3 regions of the Marinobacter sp. DSM 26671 genome follow, and region 3 is predicted to be linked to each of the others. Evidence: predicted binding sites of a transcription regulator. Region 3 holds the regulator's gene; each other region holds the start of a gene.
What was found. The regulator sigma-54, encoded in region 3, starts transcription at its own class of promoters, with help from an activator protein. The targets are predictions, from matches to a motif close to ANTGGCATNNANNTTGCTNT.
Positions count from the first base shown of each region.

Region 1: flgB (flagellar basal body rod protein FlgB) is a predicted target of sigma-54. The motif match lies at 4,786-4,805, and genes of this name have one in related genera.
Region 2: BM035_RS16765 (flagellar hook-length control protein FliK) is a predicted target of sigma-54. The motif match lies at 1,369-1,388, and genes of this name have one in related genera.

Region 1 is NZ_FONF01000013.1:25,717-31,891, reverse strand. Features, by position in the region: gene flgG (flagellar basal-body rod protein FlgG) at 1-303, opposite strand, end outside; gene BM035_RS14585 (flagellar basal body rod protein FlgF) at 386-1,138, opposite strand; gene BM035_RS14580 (flagellar hook protein FlgE) at 1,215-3,113, opposite strand; gene BM035_RS14575 (flagellar hook assembly protein FlgD) at 3,141-3,818, opposite strand; gene flgC (flagellar basal body rod protein FlgC) at 3,837-4,286, opposite strand; gene flgB (flagellar basal body rod protein FlgB) at 4,321-4,719, opposite strand; gene BM035_RS14560 (nitroreductase family protein) at 4,958-5,509, opposite strand; gene BM035_RS14555 (Mpo1-like protein) at 5,665-5,976, shown strand; gene BM035_RS14550 (adenylate/guanylate cyclase domain-containing protein) at 5,978-6,175, shown strand, end outside.
Region 2 is NZ_FONF01000017.1:81,080-87,254, forward strand. Features, by position in the region: gene BM035_RS16765 (flagellar hook-length control protein FliK) at 87-1,277, opposite strand; gene BM035_RS16770 (Hpt domain-containing protein) at 1,431-1,778, opposite strand; gene BM035_RS16775 (PP2C family protein-serine/threonine phosphatase) at 1,771-3,528, opposite strand; gene BM035_RS16780 (STAS domain-containing protein) at 3,553-3,858, opposite strand; gene fliJ (flagellar export protein FliJ) at 3,981-4,424, opposite strand; gene fliI (flagellar protein export ATPase FliI) at 4,424-5,818, opposite strand; gene BM035_RS16795 (flagellar assembly protein FliH) at 5,799-6,175, opposite strand, start outside.
Region 3 is NZ_FONF01000005.1:152,924-159,098, reverse strand. Features, by position in the region: gene BM035_RS07560 (carbon-nitrogen hydrolase family protein) at 1-238, shown strand, start outside; gene yjgA (ribosome biogenesis factor YjgA) at 248-775, opposite strand; gene mgtE (magnesium transporter) at 791-2,152, opposite strand; gene BM035_RS07545 (HPr family phosphocarrier protein) at 2,162-2,431, opposite strand; gene rapZ (RNase adapter RapZ) at 2,439-3,323, opposite strand; gene ptsN (PTS IIA-like nitrogen regulatory protein PtsN) at 3,352-3,822, opposite strand; gene hpf (ribosome hibernation promoting factor) at 3,910-4,218, opposite strand; gene BM035_RS07525 (RNA polymerase factor sigma-54) at 4,320-5,846, opposite strand; gene lptB (LPS export ABC transporter ATP-binding protein) at 5,998-6,175, opposite strand, start outside.

The DNA of each region.
Region 1 (6,175 bases), on a different contig from region 3:
GCCACGGCCATTGATGGCCATGTCCAGGGGCTGCTCGGTAATCTGCAGGTTGCCCTGGGAAAATTGCTTGGCCGTACCCACAACCCGCACACCGGTGCCCAACTGCAGGCCAGAAGGCAGTTCCGAGTTCTGGGTTGTCAGACCACCCGGCTGCCGGTTGATCTGGTACAGAAGATCCTGAAACACGGCTCTGTCCCGCTTGAAGCCAGTGGTGTTGACGTTCGCCAGGTTGTTGGAAATGGTGGACATGTTGGTGTCCTGAGCGCTCAACCCGGTCTTGCTGACCCATAGTGCTGGATGCATGCTGCTTACTCCTTGCCGGGGGCTGTCAGGCGGCCATTTTTTGCCGCTTCAGGCCCGCCAGGCCAATGTGTTCAGTCGTTACTTAAAGGTTCTGCAACAGCCGTGCCGTTGCTTCGGAATTCTCGTTCGCAGTGGTCATTACCTTCACCTGCATCTCGTATTGCCGGGACAGCTGGAGGTTGGAGATCATCTCTTCCACCGCGTTCACGTTGGAGCTTTCAAGGAATCCTGAGGCAACCCGCTGGTTTGCATCCGGTGGCTCGGGCCCATCCAGAGCCTGATCCGGCTTTCGGCGCATGTGTCCGTCAAGACCTTTCTCGAGGGCTTCCGGCGGCGGGCTGACCAGCTTCAGCCGGTCCACTTCAACCAGCTGGTCCGGTGGCCCACCGACAGGAACAATTGAGACAGTGCCATCGGCGCCAATCTCGACATTGTCAAAAGGAGGCAGCGCGACCGGCCCACCGTTACCAAGCACCAGTTCGCCATTGGCAAGCCGCACCAGGCCGTTGACATCCACCTGGAGACTGCCACTACGGGTGAAGACTTCCTCGCCCTGATCGTTCTGAATGGCAAGCCATCCCTCACCTTCCACAGCCACATCCAGTTTGCGCCCGGTTTCCATCAATGCCCCGGCGGACAGGTCCGTGCCAGGCCTCTCTGTCATGGCATAGGCACGAGTCGGGTGGTGTTCCCCGTAGACAGGCATACTGCGGGCCTGGGCGAAGTCTTTTTTGAAGCCGGTGGTACTGACGTTCGCCAGGTTATTGGCATGGGCCTGCTGGGCCAGCATATTCTGCTTGGCGCCAGACATACCGATGTAGAGGGCTTTGTCCATGGGAAAACTCCTGCCGGAATTTTGACTGTTTCCAGTCTTCCTGCAGGAGTCATGCCATTTTCGCTAAAATGCGGGATTAACGGAGGTTGATGATGGTCTGGGTGACCGCATCGGAGGTTTCAATGGTCTTGGCGTTGGCCTGATAGTTCCGCTGGGCGATGATCAGGTTAACCAGTTCCGCCGACAAGTCCACGTTGGATTCCTCCACCGAGCTGGCCTTGATAGAACCCAGCGTGCCGGTATCCGGGGCACCTATGATCGGCTGACCGGATTCGAACGTTTCCACCCAAGACGTATCGCCTACGGGAGACAGACCGTTGGTGTTATTGAACGAGGCCAACGCGACCTGGCCCAGAGCCTGGGATTGGCCGTTGGTGTATCGGGCAAACAGAACACCTTGATCCGATACGTCCAGACCAGAAAGCCGGCCAGTGGTATAGCCATTCTGCTGTTGGTCGTTCACGCCAAACGCAGCGCCATATTGCGTTGTGCCACTGAGATTGATCACAAAAGCCGATGTTGTCGGTGGCTCAGGAATGGGTGTTACTACCACCTCGCCGGCAGCAGGAGGGCCATCCGCCCCATTTGGCTGGCCGTCGCTGTCTTTGGGTATCCAGTCATCAATAACGATTTCGCCACTGGGGTCGCCATCGATCGACTGAAGAGCACCGTCCTGATCGAATCTTGCAGTGTAGGGAGTCACGTCGGTGCCACCAACAAACTCGCCATCAATCTGGGCATACACCGACCATTCGCTCACCCCGACACCATTGCCTGGGGACGGATTCTTCACAAAGAACTGTGTGAGTTCGTGGGAATTACCCAGGCTGTCGTAGATCGTGGTGGATGTAGCGTGGTTATAGGTACGCTGATCCAGCGGATTGAATTGATTGGTGACGCGGATTGGCGACGCGTTGAACGCAACCTCAAAATCATTGTCAGCGGTGGTTGATGTGATTCCCGCCACCGACCGGTCCGCAGTCACGTTCACATCACCTTCGACGGTGCCGGTATCGCCGTTGCCATTGCCATCGGCAAAGGTAAAGTCGAGCGTCTCACCCTGGTTATGAATCACTCGCAGAACATCGCTGCCCCCGCCTCCGGTGACAATCGAAGCGGAAATTGCGGTCTCGCTGGAGTTGTTGATTGAATCAACCAGATCCTGCAGGGAATTGATATTTGACGTGTCCAAGGTCAGCGGCGATCCATTGATATCGAGGCTGAATGAAAACGAACTGGCGCCAGAGATGAAGGCGTCATCAAGAGCCGGCGTGCCGTCAAAAGTCGCCGTCGTTGTGGCCGAAGCACTCAATCCAGGCGCATCGTTGATAGTGGAGGCCGCTTCACGGGCACTGGCTGCAGGGTCAATATTCACGTTGAAGGCAGGCGAGCCGTCCGAATACTGCACATCAAAGCTCTCGCCCTGTATGGAAGCAAGAGTGAGAGGCCCGACATCCCAAACACGGGTTTCCAGCACGGACTCCCTGGAATCAAGATTCAGATCGGAGTCGAGGTTTGTCGTCCTTCTCGGAGCCAGGTTGTCTGTTGCAATCTGCAAATCTCCCCGGATGCCAGACAAGTTGCCGTCCTCGTCCGCGGTGTATCCCTGTACCCGCATATTCTGGTTGTTCGTTACATAGCCTTCCTTATCAATGCCGAACTGTCCTGCGCGGGAATAACGAATCTCGCCGCCGTTGTTCAGGATAAAGAAACCATCGCCGGCAATCGCCATGTCCAGGCCATTGTCAGTGAAGCTGATGTTGCCCTGCCCAAAAGACTGCTTAACGTCCTGAACCCGGACACCGTCGCCGATCGGGTTGGTGCCTGCGCTCAGGAAACCGCTGGCGTATAGATCGCCAAACTGGGCCTTGCTGCCCTTGAAACCAACGGTACTGGCGTTGGCAATGTTGTTGCCGGTGACGTCCAGATCCACCGATGCCGCGCGAAGGCCACTCAAACCCGTATTAAATCCCATGGTTCACCCCTTGGTGTTTCACCGGTATCAGTTAATTTGTTTTACATCAGACAGGGCGATGGAGCCCATGCCTGCAAGATTCAGGGTAATGGAGCCACCCTGGCCCAGGGACACGCTGTCAACATTGGCACTTACCATCGTACCCAACTGCTGCGGCCCATCCGGGTAGGAAGCCTCGGCCACAATCCGGTAGGCGCCCGGCGGCAAGGGATTGCCGTTGCCGTCCTGGCCATCCCAGCGGAACGAGGTCACCCCTGCCGGACTACTACCCATGTCGATCTGGCGAACCCGCTCACCATTCTGACCCTGAATCGAAAGCCGAAGGCCACCGGTCGATGCCGGCACTTCAACGGTGCCGCTGATCTCACCGTCCGCACCCAGAACCCCGATCTGGGAAGGGGCAAGCACGGTTTTGCCGACCATGGCAGAGGCCTGCAGCGCCTGGCTGGAACGGAACTGACCCACCACATCCTCAACCGTACCGGAAAGGTTCTGCATTTCCTCCAGCGAGCTGAACTGGGCCAGTTGGGAGATGAATTCACCGTTGTCCTGGGGTTCCAGCGGGTTCTGGTTCTTCAGCTGGGCCAGCATCAGTTCCATGAACTCGTTCCGACCCAACTCGCTGGTGCCCTGGCCGCCATTCTGTTGCTTCAGCTGGTACTGGCTCAGAACATCCGACGCGTCTGTTGCATTTACTGCAGTCATGTTGTGCTCCTCACCCTGTTACTGCTGACCGAGAGTCAGAATGCGCTGCATCATGGACTTGGCTGTGTTCATGACATCCACATTCATCTGGAAACTTCTGGACGACGACATCATGTCCGCCATCTCTTCAACCACATTCACATTGGGGTAGTAGACGTAGCCGTCCTCGTTGGCCGCCGGGTGATGGGGCTCGTAGCGCATCTGCAGCTCCGCATCACTTTCGACAATACCGTCAACCCTCACGCCGGCGCCCGGCCCCTCATCGGCAGCCATGGGCAAGCCTCCCTGCCCGGGATTCATCAGAGACTGCTGAATCGCCGAGAAAACCGGCTTCCTGGCGCGATAGGTTTCCCCCGTGCTGGAACTTGCCGTTTCTGCATTGGCAATGTTGGACGCGGTTGTATTCAGCCGCAGTGATTGCGCGGTCATGCCGGAACCGGCGATGTCAAAAATGCTGCCCAGTGACATGAAAATTCTCCTTCGCTAATCCTGTGACTGCGGCTTATTCGCCCTTGAGGGCTTTGGTCAAACCGCTGAACTTGCTGTTCAAAAACTGGAAGCTGGCCTGGAAATCCATGGCGTTGCGCATAAACCGGGTCTGCTCCTGCTGGGCGTCTACCGTATTGCCGTCAACCGACGGCTGATGGGGAACCCGATACATCAAATCGCTTTCCGACGCCGATGGCGAGGTATCCATGTGCGCGTCATGGGTTTTGGCCATCTGGAATCCGCTGACCTGCTCCTGGGCCTTCTGCATCATGGCCTGGAAATCCAGATCCCGCGCCTTGAAACCCGGGGTGTCGGCGTTTGCCAGGTTGTTTGCCAGAACTTCGGCGCGTTTAACACGCGCTTCAACCGCGTGTTGATGAATGCCCAGAGCCGAATCAAACGTAATTGCCATGTTGCCTCCCGAAAACTGCACTGGTATGCCGAGCTGTTTTTGCCGGCTGTGCTCTTTGACAGGACTAAAGCAAGCTGAATGCCAGATTTATGGTCAGGTGTTAATTTGTCAGGAAACCCAGTGTTGGCAGGCCCTGCAGAGAATCCGAGTAGCGGTTACGGGAAAGGAGAAAGGAAAAGGGCAAGAAAAAGCGGCAAGCTGCTTCCCCCGGCAGAAGCCGGGGGTATTCAACAAGGTCTCAGGGCCAATGACTCACAAACTCGTCCACCGCCGGTCTGGGCACAGACGGCTTGGATGCCGAGACCGTACCGGTGTAGAGAAAGCCAACAATCTGTTCATGCTCTTCCAGGCCCAACCCCTGGTGAACCGAGGAGTGGTAGGCAACGCCGCCTGTTCTCCACATCACGCCGAAACCGGCATCCTGAAGGGCAAGCTCAACAAAACTCATGCCGGCAGCTGCCGACATGACCTGCTCGATTTCCGGTACTTTGGGATGCGTCCTCGGCGACGCGATACCAACTATGACCATGGGTGCGCGAAGGGGGGCACGCCGGAGCTTCTCGATTTCTTTCTCATCGCTGTTATTGGCACAGGTGGACGCAAACAGCTCTCCCAGGGCTTCAAGGCCTTTACCCTCGATCACCAGATAGCGCCAGGGCCTGAGCAGTGCATGGTCCGGTGCACGCGCCGCGCAGGAAAAGGCCCTTTCGAGGGTTGTCGAATCCGGCGCGGGTGATTCCAGCCTCGGTTCAGAGGAGCGGTTCAGGAGGAAATCGGTAACTGCGGTCATATCTGCTCGCTGTTTAAAGACTGTTGAAATATAGGTACGAACACAATTCATGGCTGTGAATTGTGGGTTCTACGTAATGCTGTTAACCTTTAGTCGTAGTCGGGTCTACCAACAATTATAAATGACGCGGTCGTACAACGTTGAGTGGCAACACAATGAGCAACCAGCAAACCTTCAATAACTTTTCCGAATTTTATCCGTACTACCTCGAAGAGCACAGCGACGTCACCTGTCGCCGTTTGCATTTCGCTGGAAGTCTCCTGGTCCTGATAGTCGCCGTATGGGCTCTGGCTTCGGGCAAGCTGTTGTGGCTTCTGGCCTTGCCGGTCATAGGCTATGGCTTTGCGTGGGTTGGTCATTTCAAGTTTGAAAAAAATCGCCCCGCTACCTTCAAATATCCACTGTACAGCCTTATGGGTGACTGGGTCATGTTCCGCGACATGCTCATTGGCAGGATCCGTTTCTGAAATGATGAGTGCCCCGGCAGACCTGCGTAATGCCAGTAGCTCAGCTGGCAGAGCCCTCTCGTCCGAGGCGGCGGGCAACCCGATCGCCATTCCCCCGATGCCCGATTACAATGGCCGGGTACTGGCATACACCTCAACCGCCGCCATTATCGTAACCGGCGTTCTCCAGGGCGCCTTTCCGCAATGGCTTCTCTGGCTG
Region 2 (6,175 bases), on a different contig from region 3:
AACACCCAACCTTCCCGTTCAGAACAGCAGTTTAGCGTTGCCGGGAAGGATGGGCAAAGGAGATTGGAAGAGAATATCGAAGGGTATCAGGCGAAGATGTCTACTTCGCCTTTCCAGCTGAGATCAAGGCTGCCGGAGCTGATGCCTTCATCGTCCTGATCGCCAGCGACCAGCGATGCCGAACCGCCACCGGAGCCATTATCGTTTCCGGTGCCCTGCTCGCCGGTCTGCTGGCGAGGCGAATCGGAAACATCGAAGCCTGCCAACGACATTCCCTGCTCACCCAGCATATCCCTGAGCCGGTGGGAATGCAGTTCAAGCTGGTCACGGACCACGGGATTGGCCGAATGGACCGTAATACTCGCCTGCTCGTTCTGCACCCGGACCTTGACCTCCATGGGGCCCATGTCCGGTGGTGTCAGGTGGATTTCGGCAACCGACATGTTACGGGCAGTCAGCCAGCTGAGCTTGCCCACCAGTTTGTCGCCCCACTCTGCATGGCCTACCGGCACATCAATGGACGTAGCATAACCTCGTAATGGCGCAGCGTTCTCGGCCGTCAGTTTTGCTGCCCCATTGGCATTATTGGCCGCTTGCTGGGACACCAGATCCATGGCGGACTGGAAGCGGCCAGAATTGATCAACGAGCCGGAATCCGCATTGCGGCCGGAGTCGGTGAGCACTGAGGCCTTCATGACATCTGTCAGTGTCGCATCGCCGGAAACACCGCCGGATCCGGACTGAGCTTTCTGACCCGAGGCCCCTGTGAGAAGGCCACTGAACAATCCGGCAACGGAATTCGCTTGGCCCGAAACACCGTTGGCAGCATTGACGCCGACTCCCGGCATTGTAGCTGACATGGCGGACTCACCGGCACCTCCGGCTTTTGGATTCAGCCAGGACTGCAACTCGACAAAGGTAAGGGGAAGCGCCGTCGGCTCTGATTTGCCATCACCTGCTACAGCGGCCCAGTCCGCGTCCTGTGATTCAGCATCCGTGGCAGCGTTGGCTTTTTCGCCACCCTTTGGATCAGCGTTCGCGTTTGCTTCCGTTTTCGTCTCTGAAGGTGTGTCCCGGGCCGCCCGGGATTCATCGGCAGATCTGGCCTCAGCGGCCCGATCCGCCTTCTGGCGATCGAGCCGCTTTTGCTCAGCCTGGGAGACAGAGTCGAAATCGCTTTTCCTGTCAGCCGGATCTCGGCTGGCTCCGGATTTTGACGGGCCGGGATCTTGTTGCGTCCCGGGCGCGGGGGTTTGGGGAAGAACCATCTGGGCCATGGCAACCTCTTGCCGCTTTTATCGCATTGTCGCCCTCACCTTGCCGGACTTGGCCGGTGCATGGGCGGTTAATCCACTCAATGCGAAGGACAAAGCAATTGTGATGCCAGCGCACACCTGCTTCGCCTGACAAACGGCCTGAATAGACCTGATTCACCCCACCATCAAGCCATCCAGGCCTGCGATTACCTGTTCGAATTCCCGGGCGATGTCATCCACTAATCCCGAGGCATCGTCCAGCCGGGACTCCTTTCCTGCGATTTCCGCCTTCAGGCAGAGTTCGCCAAGCCGCGGGGCGCCAATATTGATACAACTGCCCTTGAAGCTATGGGCCGTCTTGGCAAAGGCGTCACTATCGTCAGCCCTCAGGGCTTCTTGCAATCCCCGAATCCTGTCGCGGGAATCTGCAACATAGGTCTGTATCAGCACTTCGAATTCGTCCTCCATGACGTCTCGAAGCTCAGCCAGTGCCTCCTCGTCCAGGTGTGGTTTATCAGTCATCTCGATTCTCCGCTGTACGGGCGAACTGCCAATCGTAGACAATTTCAACATGATTGCCCTGTTCATGAAACCTGATGGTCTCCGCCAGACGTTTCAACAGCAGCAGGCCCCGCCCTGCATAGCGCCCGCTCATGGTTGGGGAATTACCGGGGGCCACGCTGGGATGATTGTGAAAATCAAACCCCTGGCCGCTGTCCTCACAGATAACACGAAGCCGACCTCCATCCGGTTTCAGGGAATGGTGCAGTGTGAACCGGATGTAGTGACCCTCCACGTTAGCCAGGCGCCGATTGCGCTCCGCGTAGTAGCGGCCAAAGCCCTCCGGTGAGTGTTTCCATTCTGACGGGAGTTCCAGAACACCGTGCTCCAGCGCGTTGTTGTAGAGTTCCGCCAGCAGGGTATAGATTTCGCCGCTCTTCCGTCGAAGACCCGGCACCTCCATGCAGATATGAAGCAACAGAGGCAGAGGACTGAACTCGCCGAGAGTCCTTTCCCGGATTTCATAGCTGCAGCGCCATTCCGCCGGCCCGGCAAGAGCAGACGGTGCGGCACGATCTGGCAGGGTAGCCAGCCCAGCCTCGTCCATCATTTCCAGACAGCAGAGCGTCAGGTCATCGCCATCCTCAAAGTTTCCGGTGAACCGGTGAACCGCGGACATCATGGCATCGAACGGATGGTCGCCACCGTCCAGCCGGTCAAGCGTGCCGGTAACGCCCTGCTCACCGAATACGTTGCCGGCGCTGTCGGCAGATTCCAGAAAGCCATCGGTCATCATCAGCACCCTGTCACCAGGGCCGGCACCAACCCTCTCGAAATCGGCATTGAACTGATCCGGCGCAAGGATACCCAGGGGAAGATGCCGCGATGGCAATGCCTGGAGTTCTCCGGTGGTCCGGATCAGCCAGCCATCGGGCAGACCGCCGTTCCAGACTTGCAGCTGATTAAGTTTGAAATCCGCCTCGATCATGGCGCCACAGCAGAACATGCCCGTGGGCAGAATCCGTTTGAGTTTCTGGTTGATCTCGCGCAATACGTCCTGGCCGTTAAAACCCTTATTGGCCATGCCGTAGAAGATCTCGGCTACAGGCATGGCGCCGATGGCAGCCGGCAGACCATGGCCGGTGAAATCCCCCATGAAGATCAGCATCCCGCCCGCCGGCCGCGGCGAGGCAAACAACACATCACCATTGAAAATGGACTGGGGCGAGGCGTGATAACGAATATTGGAGGCATCCAGGCAGCCGGAATGAGCCACGTTATCGAAGACCCGCTTGGCGATTTCCTGCTCTTCGGTAAGTTGTCGGTTGCGCTCACGAATGAGATCCCGCTGATCCGAGAGGGTCCGGTGCATCAATCGCATTCGGTTGAAGGCCTTGATCTTGGCTTCAATGATGATCCGGTTATAGGGCTTTCCCAGGAAGTCATCGCCACCGGCCTCCAGGCATCGGGCCAGGGCACCGGCTTCAGAGAGGGAGGTCAGGAAAATCAGGGGAACCAGCCGTTCACCAGCCAGGAGCTTGATCTGACGGGCCGCTTCCATGCCATCCATGACAGGCATCAGGGCATCCAGCAGCACCAGGTCCGGCGCCTCCCGCTGGAAAACAGAGACCGCGTCCAGCCCGTTTGCCACATCAAGGACTTCGTGCCCCAGTCGCTTCAGCAGTGTTTTGAGGATCAGGCGATCGCTGTCCGAATCGTCAGCGATCAGTATTCTCAGGGGACGGCTATGTTCTGCAACGGAATCATCCATGAGTACTCCGGCAGTCCGCGAGCATCAGCGGATATTGAAAAGTTGCTCGAAATTGGAGATTGAAAGAATACGACGGACATCGTTATTGCAGTTTTCGATGACGATTCCTGCGCTGTCACCTCCGGCATAATCACGGAGCAACAACAGCATTCCCAGCGCCGAGCTATCCAGGTAGGTGGTGTCAGACAGATCCACAATGTAATTCCGGATGTTCGGATCACCGTGCTCGTAGGCATCACGGAACGCCTGATGGGTGCTGAAGTCGAAACGCCCCTCTATCCTGATAACAAGAGTCTGACCGTCATCATCGCGGCGCGTCTGGATCGGCATTCCAAAACCTCCCGGGCTATCAAGAGCAGCATTTGACCGGCGTGTTCTACCAGCCCTACATCCGGTAAGGATAGCTGAGTGGTCTGATTTTGCATCTGTATTTGCTTGATGCGGAGCAAGATTCAGCGTCGACGTTGGTTAAAAGCCCGCCCCGCGGCCTCATCCGAAAGCTTCTGTTCCCGGAGATCCTGCTCCCTCTGCTCCTGCTGGCGGCAGGTTTCTATGTATTTTTCCATGCCACGCCGGCGCTCCCAGGCGTGCTGCCATTCCTTTTTGCGCGCCTCGAAGACCTTTTCCGCCTGCTCCAGCTGCGTCTGTTGCTGCCGGATTACCTGATCCAGTTGCGCAATAAAGGCCTGCCACGCCTGGAGCCTGGACACCTGCACAACCCCCTGTTGGCTGTTGCGAATCTGATCCCGGTACTCCTGCTGGTAGCGATTCAGGTTCTGGACCTGTTCGCGCTGCTGCTCCGCCAGCTTCCTGGCCTCTCCCATTCGCTCCAGGGCTTCCTGCTCCTTGCGCTCCTCCAGGGAAAGAACCACTTCCAGACGCCGGGAACGCAGCATCAGGCATCACCTCCGCCGCCAGCTGCCGGATTCGGCACGGCCGACTTACGCCGATCGGGGGATCGACGCTCTGGCACCACCGCCAGCAACTGGTCAACACTTTCCTTCAGTGGTGCACTCTCATTCAGGCCCTGCTGCAGGAACTGGCGCATATTACCGATGTGAGTGATGGCAAAATCGGTCTCGGGATCGGAACCCTTCACGTAAGCGCCGACAGAGATCAGATCCCGGGCCTGCTGGTACCGTGAGTACACCTGCTTGAATCGCTGGGCCCTGGAAAAATGTTCGGTCTCGGTTACCTGCGGCATCACCCGGCTGATCGACGCTTCCACATCAATGGCGGGGTAGTGTCCCTCTTCGGCAAGCCGGCGGGAGAGTACGATGTGGCCATCCAGAATCGCCCGGGCAGCGTCTGCAATCGGATCCTGCTGGTCATCGCCTTCGGTAAGTACGGTGTAGAACGCCGTGATAGAACCACCTCCGGGGCGACCATTGCCGGTTCGCTCCACCAACTGGGGCAGTTTGGCAAATACCGAGGGCGGGTAGCCTTTGGTCGCCGGCGGCTCACCCACGGCCAGCGCAATTTCCCGCTGGGCCTGGGCGTAACGGGTAAGAGAATCCATCAACAGGAGCACGCGTTTGCCCTGATCCCGGTAATACTCGGCAATCCGGGTGGTCAGCATGGCGGCGCGCAACCGCATCAGTGGCGAATCGTCCGCGGGCGCGGCCACCACCACCGAGCGGGAAAGGCCCTCTTCGCCCAGGATGTCTTCGATAAACTCCTTTACCTCGCGGCCCCGCTCACCAATCAGGCCCACCACGGTGATGTCGGCATCGGTAAAGCGGGTCATCATGCCCAGCAACATACTCTTGCCCACGCCACTGCCGGCAAACAGACCCAGGCGCTGCCCCTGGCCGACGGTCATCAACGCATTGATCGCCCGAATACCCACATCCATCGACTGCCGCACCGGGGCGCGGTTCAGCGGGTTGATAATATCCCCGGTGAGCGCCACGCGGGCTTCGGCCTGCAAGGGGCCTTTTCCGTCCAGGGGCTCGCCACTGCCATCGACCACCCGGCCAAGCAGCTGGGGGCCGACCGGCACCCGGCTTGCGGCAGACAGAGGCACAACCCTGGCACCGGGCTTGAGCCCCTCGATTGCTGTCAGGGGCATCAGATACACCCGGTCGTCCTCAAAGCCCACCACTTCCGCCTCAACATTACCGGTGTTCTGGCCAAAGATGACACAGCGGTCACCGACCACCATGGGGCAGCCGACACATTCGAGGGTAAGGCCCACCATGCGGGTCAATCGGCCGGAAAGTTCAGGCTCGGGCTCGTTTCCCAGAAACCCCTGAAAGCGGTTGAGGCGATCAGCGAGGCTCGAGGTCATCACCGTCACCTGTATTTTGCGCCGGCTTCGGATCGTCTGAGGAATCCCCGGTCTCCGGGGAATCCAGCACGTCCCGATGGAAACCGGTCAAGTCTTCCATCATGGAGTCCAGTTCCTCGGTTTCTCCGCCCTCACTGTCGCTCATCTGCTGGTCCAGCATGCTCTGCACGGCCCGCTGGAAACGTTTCTCAACCGTGAAATCCACCAGGCTGTGACGGGTTTCCACCTTACAGCCACCGGGCAGAATACTGGCGTCTTCAATGACGGAAGCGGACGCTTCGAGGCGGGCGGTCACCTCGCGAACCATTTCACAGTCTTCCGGGTTTATATGGATGCGGATGTTTTCCGCGGTGGAGG
Region 3 (6,175 bases):
CCTGATCCGGGCCCGCGCGATCGAGAACCAGGTATGGTTAGTGGCACCTGGCCAGGGTGGCCAGAACAGCGAGCGCCGTCGCACCTATGGCCACAGCCTGATCTGTGATCCCTGGGGGCGGATCGTGACGGAAATGGGGGAAGGCCCGGGCCTGGTCACCGCCGAACTGGACGCCGATCAGGTAGCCAATCTGCGCGCCCGGATGCCGGTGTGGGAGCACCGCCGGCTCAAAGGTTGAACCAACGGCTCACATGGCCTCGGCGTCATCGATGCACTCCCTGAGATAACGGAACAGTTTCCGGGCCTGGCCGGTGTTCTTCTGTTTTTCGACGTCTTTTCGGGCGTTTCGAGCAAGGTTTCGCAGGTGCTGCATATCGGCAGTGGGGCAGTAGCTGAAGAACTCGCCAACAACGGAATCGCCTTCGGCAATCATCCGGTCCCGCCAGCGTTCCGCCAGGTGGTGTCTGCGGGTGTGTTCTTCGCTACCGGCATCGAAGGCGTCGATGGCTTTCGCCAGGGCTTCAGGATCATCTTCCTGTCGGATGACCTTACCGATGTATTGCAGGTGCCGTCGTTTGGCCTCGTTCTGGCGGATACGGCGGGATTCCTCGATCGCGGCGCGGAGGGTCTCGCTGATTGGCAAGGTTTCCAGCTGATCGTTGCTCAGGTCCAGCATCCGCTTGCCCAGATCCTGCAGGGCATGCATTTCCCGTTTCAGCTGGGATTTGCTGGGGCCGTCGTATTCCGGCGCGTCGTTGTCTTGATGGTCTTTCATAAATCCGAGATCCGCTTAAGCGTAGAAAATCGTCGCGAGGCCAAGAAAGGCCATGAACCCGACTACATCGGTCACAGTCGTGAGAATCACGCTGCCTGCCAGGGCCGGATCAATATTGCGAGATTTGAGAAACAGTGGCAGAACCGTGCCAACCAGCGCTGCGGCGACAAGATTGATCACCAGCGCGGCAGCAATGATCGCGCCGATCATCACATCCTGGAACCAGAGCATGGCTGCACCCGCCACCACGGCGGCCCAGAGCAGGCCGTTCAGTATCCCTGACAGAAATTCCCGGTTCAGCAGCCAGCCTACGTTGGCGCCGCTGATCTGCCCCACGGCCATACCGCGAATCACCAGTGTAAGCGTCTGACTACCAGCAATGCCGCCCATACTGGCAACAATTGGCATCAGCACTGCGAGCGCCACCACTTTGGCGATCGTGTCTTCAAATAGCCCGATGACGGCGGAGGCGGTCAGTGCCGTAATCAGGTTGATGCCCAGCCAGACGGCACGGCGACGGGTGGTTTTCCACACCGGCGCAAAGGTGTCCTCGTCTTCGTCCAGACCCGCCATACTCATCAGTGAGTGGTCCGCATCCTCCCGGATAACGTCAACCACATCATCGATGGTGATCCGACCCAGCAGGCGGCCCTCCTCGTTTACCACCGGCGCCGAGATCAGGTCGTAGCGTTCAAACAATGTCGCTACCTTGGTGTCGGAGAGGCTCACGGGAATGGGCTCGATGTCGGTATCCATGACTTCCCGCACGGTGGAGGCGGGGTTGGAGACCAGCATTTTCGTGATGGGCAGCATGCCAATGAAATCGTCCCGCCGGCTGACCACGATCAGGCTGTCGGTCATGGGTGGCAGGGTGCGGTGCCTGCGCAGGTAGCGGAGCACAACATCGATACTGATGTCCGGGCGCACCGTAATGGTGTCCGTGTTCATCAGACCGCCGGCGGTGTCCTCCGGGTAGGAGAGAACTTCCTCCACGCGCTGGCGGTCCTGCTCGTCCATGGTGTCCAGGACTTCCTGGATCACCGTATCCGGCAGTTGCTGCAGCAAGTCGGCCAGGTCGTCCGACTCGAAATCCTCGATGATATCCGCCAGTTCCTGAGCGTTCAGCTGGCTCAGGAAGTAGCCACGGATATCGTCGCTCAGGTACTGGAGAACTTCCCCTTCCAGTTGCTTGTCGACGAGATTCCACAGCAGGGCCCGCTGCCGTGGCGGTGAGGATTCCAGCAAATGGGCAATATCACTGGGGCTCAGGCCACCGTTCAGGATGCGGGCAACCTGCTTCAGTGCGCCACTGTCCAGTGCTTCGCTCAGGGAGCGAAGACGCTGGCGGGCCTGGCTTTTTTCCAGAATATCGGTCATGTGTTTATTTTACTCACCCTCACCGAAATAGTCGTTAATCAATTCCACCAATGCTTCGATGGCCTGTTCCTCATCCGGTCCGTCGGCAATGAGCTCCACATCGGTTCCTTTGCTGGCGGCCAGCATCATCACCTGCATGATGTTCTTCGCGTCCACATCCCGGCCTTTGCCGCTGATACGCACGCTGCTGTCGTATTCCGATGCCGTGTTGACCAGCTTCGCAGTGGCGCGCGCATGCAGGCCCAGTTTGTTGATGATGGTAATGGGGCGGCGAATCATGGCTTGATCAGATCTCTTCCCGGGTCTGCAGGTGTGGCAGTTCGGTGTGCCGCACTTGCACATTGCTGTACCGTTGCCGGAAGTACTCACCCAACTGCTCGCACACATACACCGACCGGTGCTGGCCGCCGGTACAACCAATGGAAATGGTCATGTAGCTGCGGTTGCTGTCTGCAAAAGAGGGCAGCCAGGTATCCAGAAATGATTTCAGGTCCTCGATCATCTTCCGGCTTGCCGGTTCTTTTTCCAGAAACTCGATAACCGGCTGATCCGTCCCGACATACTTGCGGAGGCTGGTATCCCAGTAGGGGTTGGGCAGGCAGCGGACATCGAAAACGTAGTCGGAATCCAGCGGCACGCCGTGTTTGAAGCCGAATGACTGAAACAGGAGAGCCAGTTCCTGATCTTTTCGACCGACCACGCGCTGCTTGACCATGTCCCGCAGCTCGTACATGGACATGCCGGTGGTATTTACGTAAAGATCGGAAAGCTTGGAGAGGGGCTCCAGCAGTTTCTTCTCGCTGGTAATGGCTTCCCGGAGAGAGGTCCTGTCGTCACTCAACGGATGCTTTCTGCGGGTGGCGTGAAAACGCTGCAGAAGCGACTGCTCGTCGGCGTCCAGGAAGATGATTTCAACGGTAACCCCGGTTTCCTGGAGGCGCCGGTAGATCTCCTCGAAATTGGCCAGCTCGCCGGAAAGGTTCCGCGCATCGATACTGACGGCCATCTTGCCCAGTCGACCAGGCCTGGTCTGGCTGGCGGCTTCCCGTGTGAGGGGGAAGAGCAGGCCAATAGGAAGATTGTCGATGCAATAAAACCCGAGGTCCTCCAGCACATGAAGTGCGGTACTCTTGCCCGAACCGGACCTGCCACTGACGATAATCAGCTTCATGACCACCTTACCTCCACTGCAGTGAATATCAGCCGCCTGAGGCGGTCATGCGCTGGTACAGCGTGCTGGCGTCCTCGGATTGCCGGAGGCGATCACAGAACGACCGCTCATTGAACTTTTCAGCCAGTTGGCTGAGCAGCTCCAGGTGTTCGCTCGTTGCTTCCTTCGGGACGATCAGGGCGAAAATCAGATCCACCGGCTGATTGTCGATAGCATCGAATTCGACGCTTTCTTCCAGCGTCATCAGCACGCCCACCACGTGATCAAGTCCTTCCAGACGGCAGTGGGGAATGGCGATTCCCTGGCCAATGCCGGTGCTGCCCAGGCGCTCGCGGGAAATCAGGTTGTTGAAGAGCTGGGTCTCGCTGAGCGTGTTGTCCTGATGGTTTATCTGCTCGGCAATAAACTCCAGGGCCCGTTTCTTGCTGGACGCAGCTACCCTGCAGAGGGTGAGCTCCGGAGCAAGAATGTTCTCTATGGTCAGGGATGTGTCGCTCATGGATCGACTGCGTTTCCGTTAAAAAAAAGGCTGCGACACGTTACTCATGTCGCAGCTCGATTAGATGAATTGCATGAAAACAGTCAGTTAGCGAGAGCCGTTTCCGTGCATCCGGTCTACATTCTTTTCCTTGTGCTTGAGGATCTGACGGTCAAGCTTGTCGATCAGGGCATCGATGGCTGCGTACATATCCTCATTTTCTGCCTTTGCGTGAATCTCACCACCAACCACGTGCAGCGTGGCTTCCGCAATCTGGCGCACCTTCTCCACTTCCAGGGTTACCTGGCAGTTGCTGATGTGGTCAAAGTGACGCTCGAGCTTCTGGAACTTCTCTGAAACATAATCCTTCAGTGCGGGAGTAAGTTCTACGTGATGGCCTGAAATATTGAGTTGCATAGGCGTCTCCTGTTGTCATCGTTCCGGCTCCCGGGAGCCGGTCTGGGTGCTGGCGCATTGTGCGCCGGCAAATAGTACGTTGCGCCCGGACCCCGGGGTGTTCAGACCAGCCGCTTGCGTTCGTTCGAAGGCGGAATGTGCATGGCCTCCCGGTACTTGGCAACGGTGCGTCGCGCAACCTTGATTCCCTGTTCTCCTAGCATGGCTGCAATTTTACTGTCGCTCAACGGCTTTTTGGGCGTTTCCGCGGCAATCAGCTTTTTGATCATCGCGCGGATCGCCGTGGAAGAACATTCACCGCCTTCGTCAGTGCTGACATGGCTGGAGAAGAAATATTTCAGCTCGAAAATTCCCCGGGGGGTGTGCATGTATTTCTGGGTGGTGACCCGGGAAATCGTGGACTCATGCATCTCAACCGCCTGGGCGATATCAGAGAGGATCAGCGGTTTCATGGCTTCTTCACCCTGATCCAGGAATCCTTGCTGGTGCTCGACAATACGGGTCGCCACTTTCAGCAGGGTTTCATTGCGGCTCTGCAGGCTCTTGATAAACCATTTCGCCTCCTGCAACTGATCCCGCAGGTAGGTGTTGTCGGCACTGCTGTCCGCACGCCTTATAAGAGAAGCATAGCTGGCATTGACCCGGATGCGCGGTGCAATTTCAGGATTCAGCTCAACACGCCAGCGGCCATTGTGTTTGCGAACGATCACGTCCGGAATCACATAATCGGGTTCGGCCCGGTCAATGACATCGCCCGGCCGCGGATTCAGGCCGGTGATCAGCGCCAGGACATCCCGCAACTGGTCTTCTTTCAGGCGGCTGCGGCGCAGCAACTGGGCGTAATCGCGGTTGCCCAGCAGGTTGATGTAATGGGTAATTACAAGGCGTGCCTGGGCCAGCCAGGGTGTTTCCGGCGGCAGCTGGTTGAGCTGGATCAGCAGGCATTCCTGTAGGTCCCGGGCAAACACGCCGGGCGGATCAAAGTGTTGCAGGCGGTGAAGCACGGCTTCCACTTCATCCAGTTCAAGGGGGTCTTCATCGTTCTCATCCAGCAGTCCGGCGTGGATTTCCTCCAGCGGGCTGGTGATATAGCCCCGTTCGTCCACTGCATCCATCAGGGCATGGGCAATGGCCTGGTCCCGTTCACTGAGGGGCGTCAGATTGAGCTGCCATTCCAGGTGATCCTGAAGCGTTTCGGTCGGGGAATTACGGGTTTCGAAATCGTGATCGTTTTCGTCGTCGTTGCGGGCTGCCGGCGCTGGTGCGGACTGGTAGATGTCGTCCCAGGCGGTATCAACCGGCAGATCGTCCGGAATGTTGTCAGGAATCTCGTTCTCCGAGGACCAGTCCGGGCCGTTCTCGGATTCATCCCAGTCGCTGGCCGGTTCCGGGGCAGCTTCAGCGGCGGACTCGGTGGCGTTGGCCTCGCGCTCGTCGTTTTCGCTGGCTGCGTCGGTCTGGTCATCGTCCTCGGAGGTCTCCAGCATGGGGTTGGATTCCAGTGCCTGCTGGATTTCCTGCTGGAGGTCGAGAGTGGAGAGCTGGAGAAGCCGGATCGCCTGTTGCAGCTGGGGCGTCATGGTCAGGCTTTGACCCAGCTTTAACTGTAAGGAGGCTTTCATAACCATGGTTCAGGATCCGTCACTCATCAGCGCGTTGTGTCATAAGTCGTGAAAAAATCTTTATATGCCGGTTACTTGCCGTGATTTTAATTTACCCTAGCAAGTTCTTTGCCGAGTTTACTTGCTACAGGTCATCAAAACAATCAGCCATTGGGTGTCAGAGTCTGAATTCGTCGCCGAGATAGACTTCCTTGACCTGCTGGTTGGCCAGGATGGCGTCGGCATTGCCGGAGGCGATGATGTGGCCGCCGGAAACAATGTAGGCATTCTCGCAGATGTCCAGGGTCTCACGCACGTTGTGGTCGGTGATCAAAACGCCAATGCCTTTGTCCCGA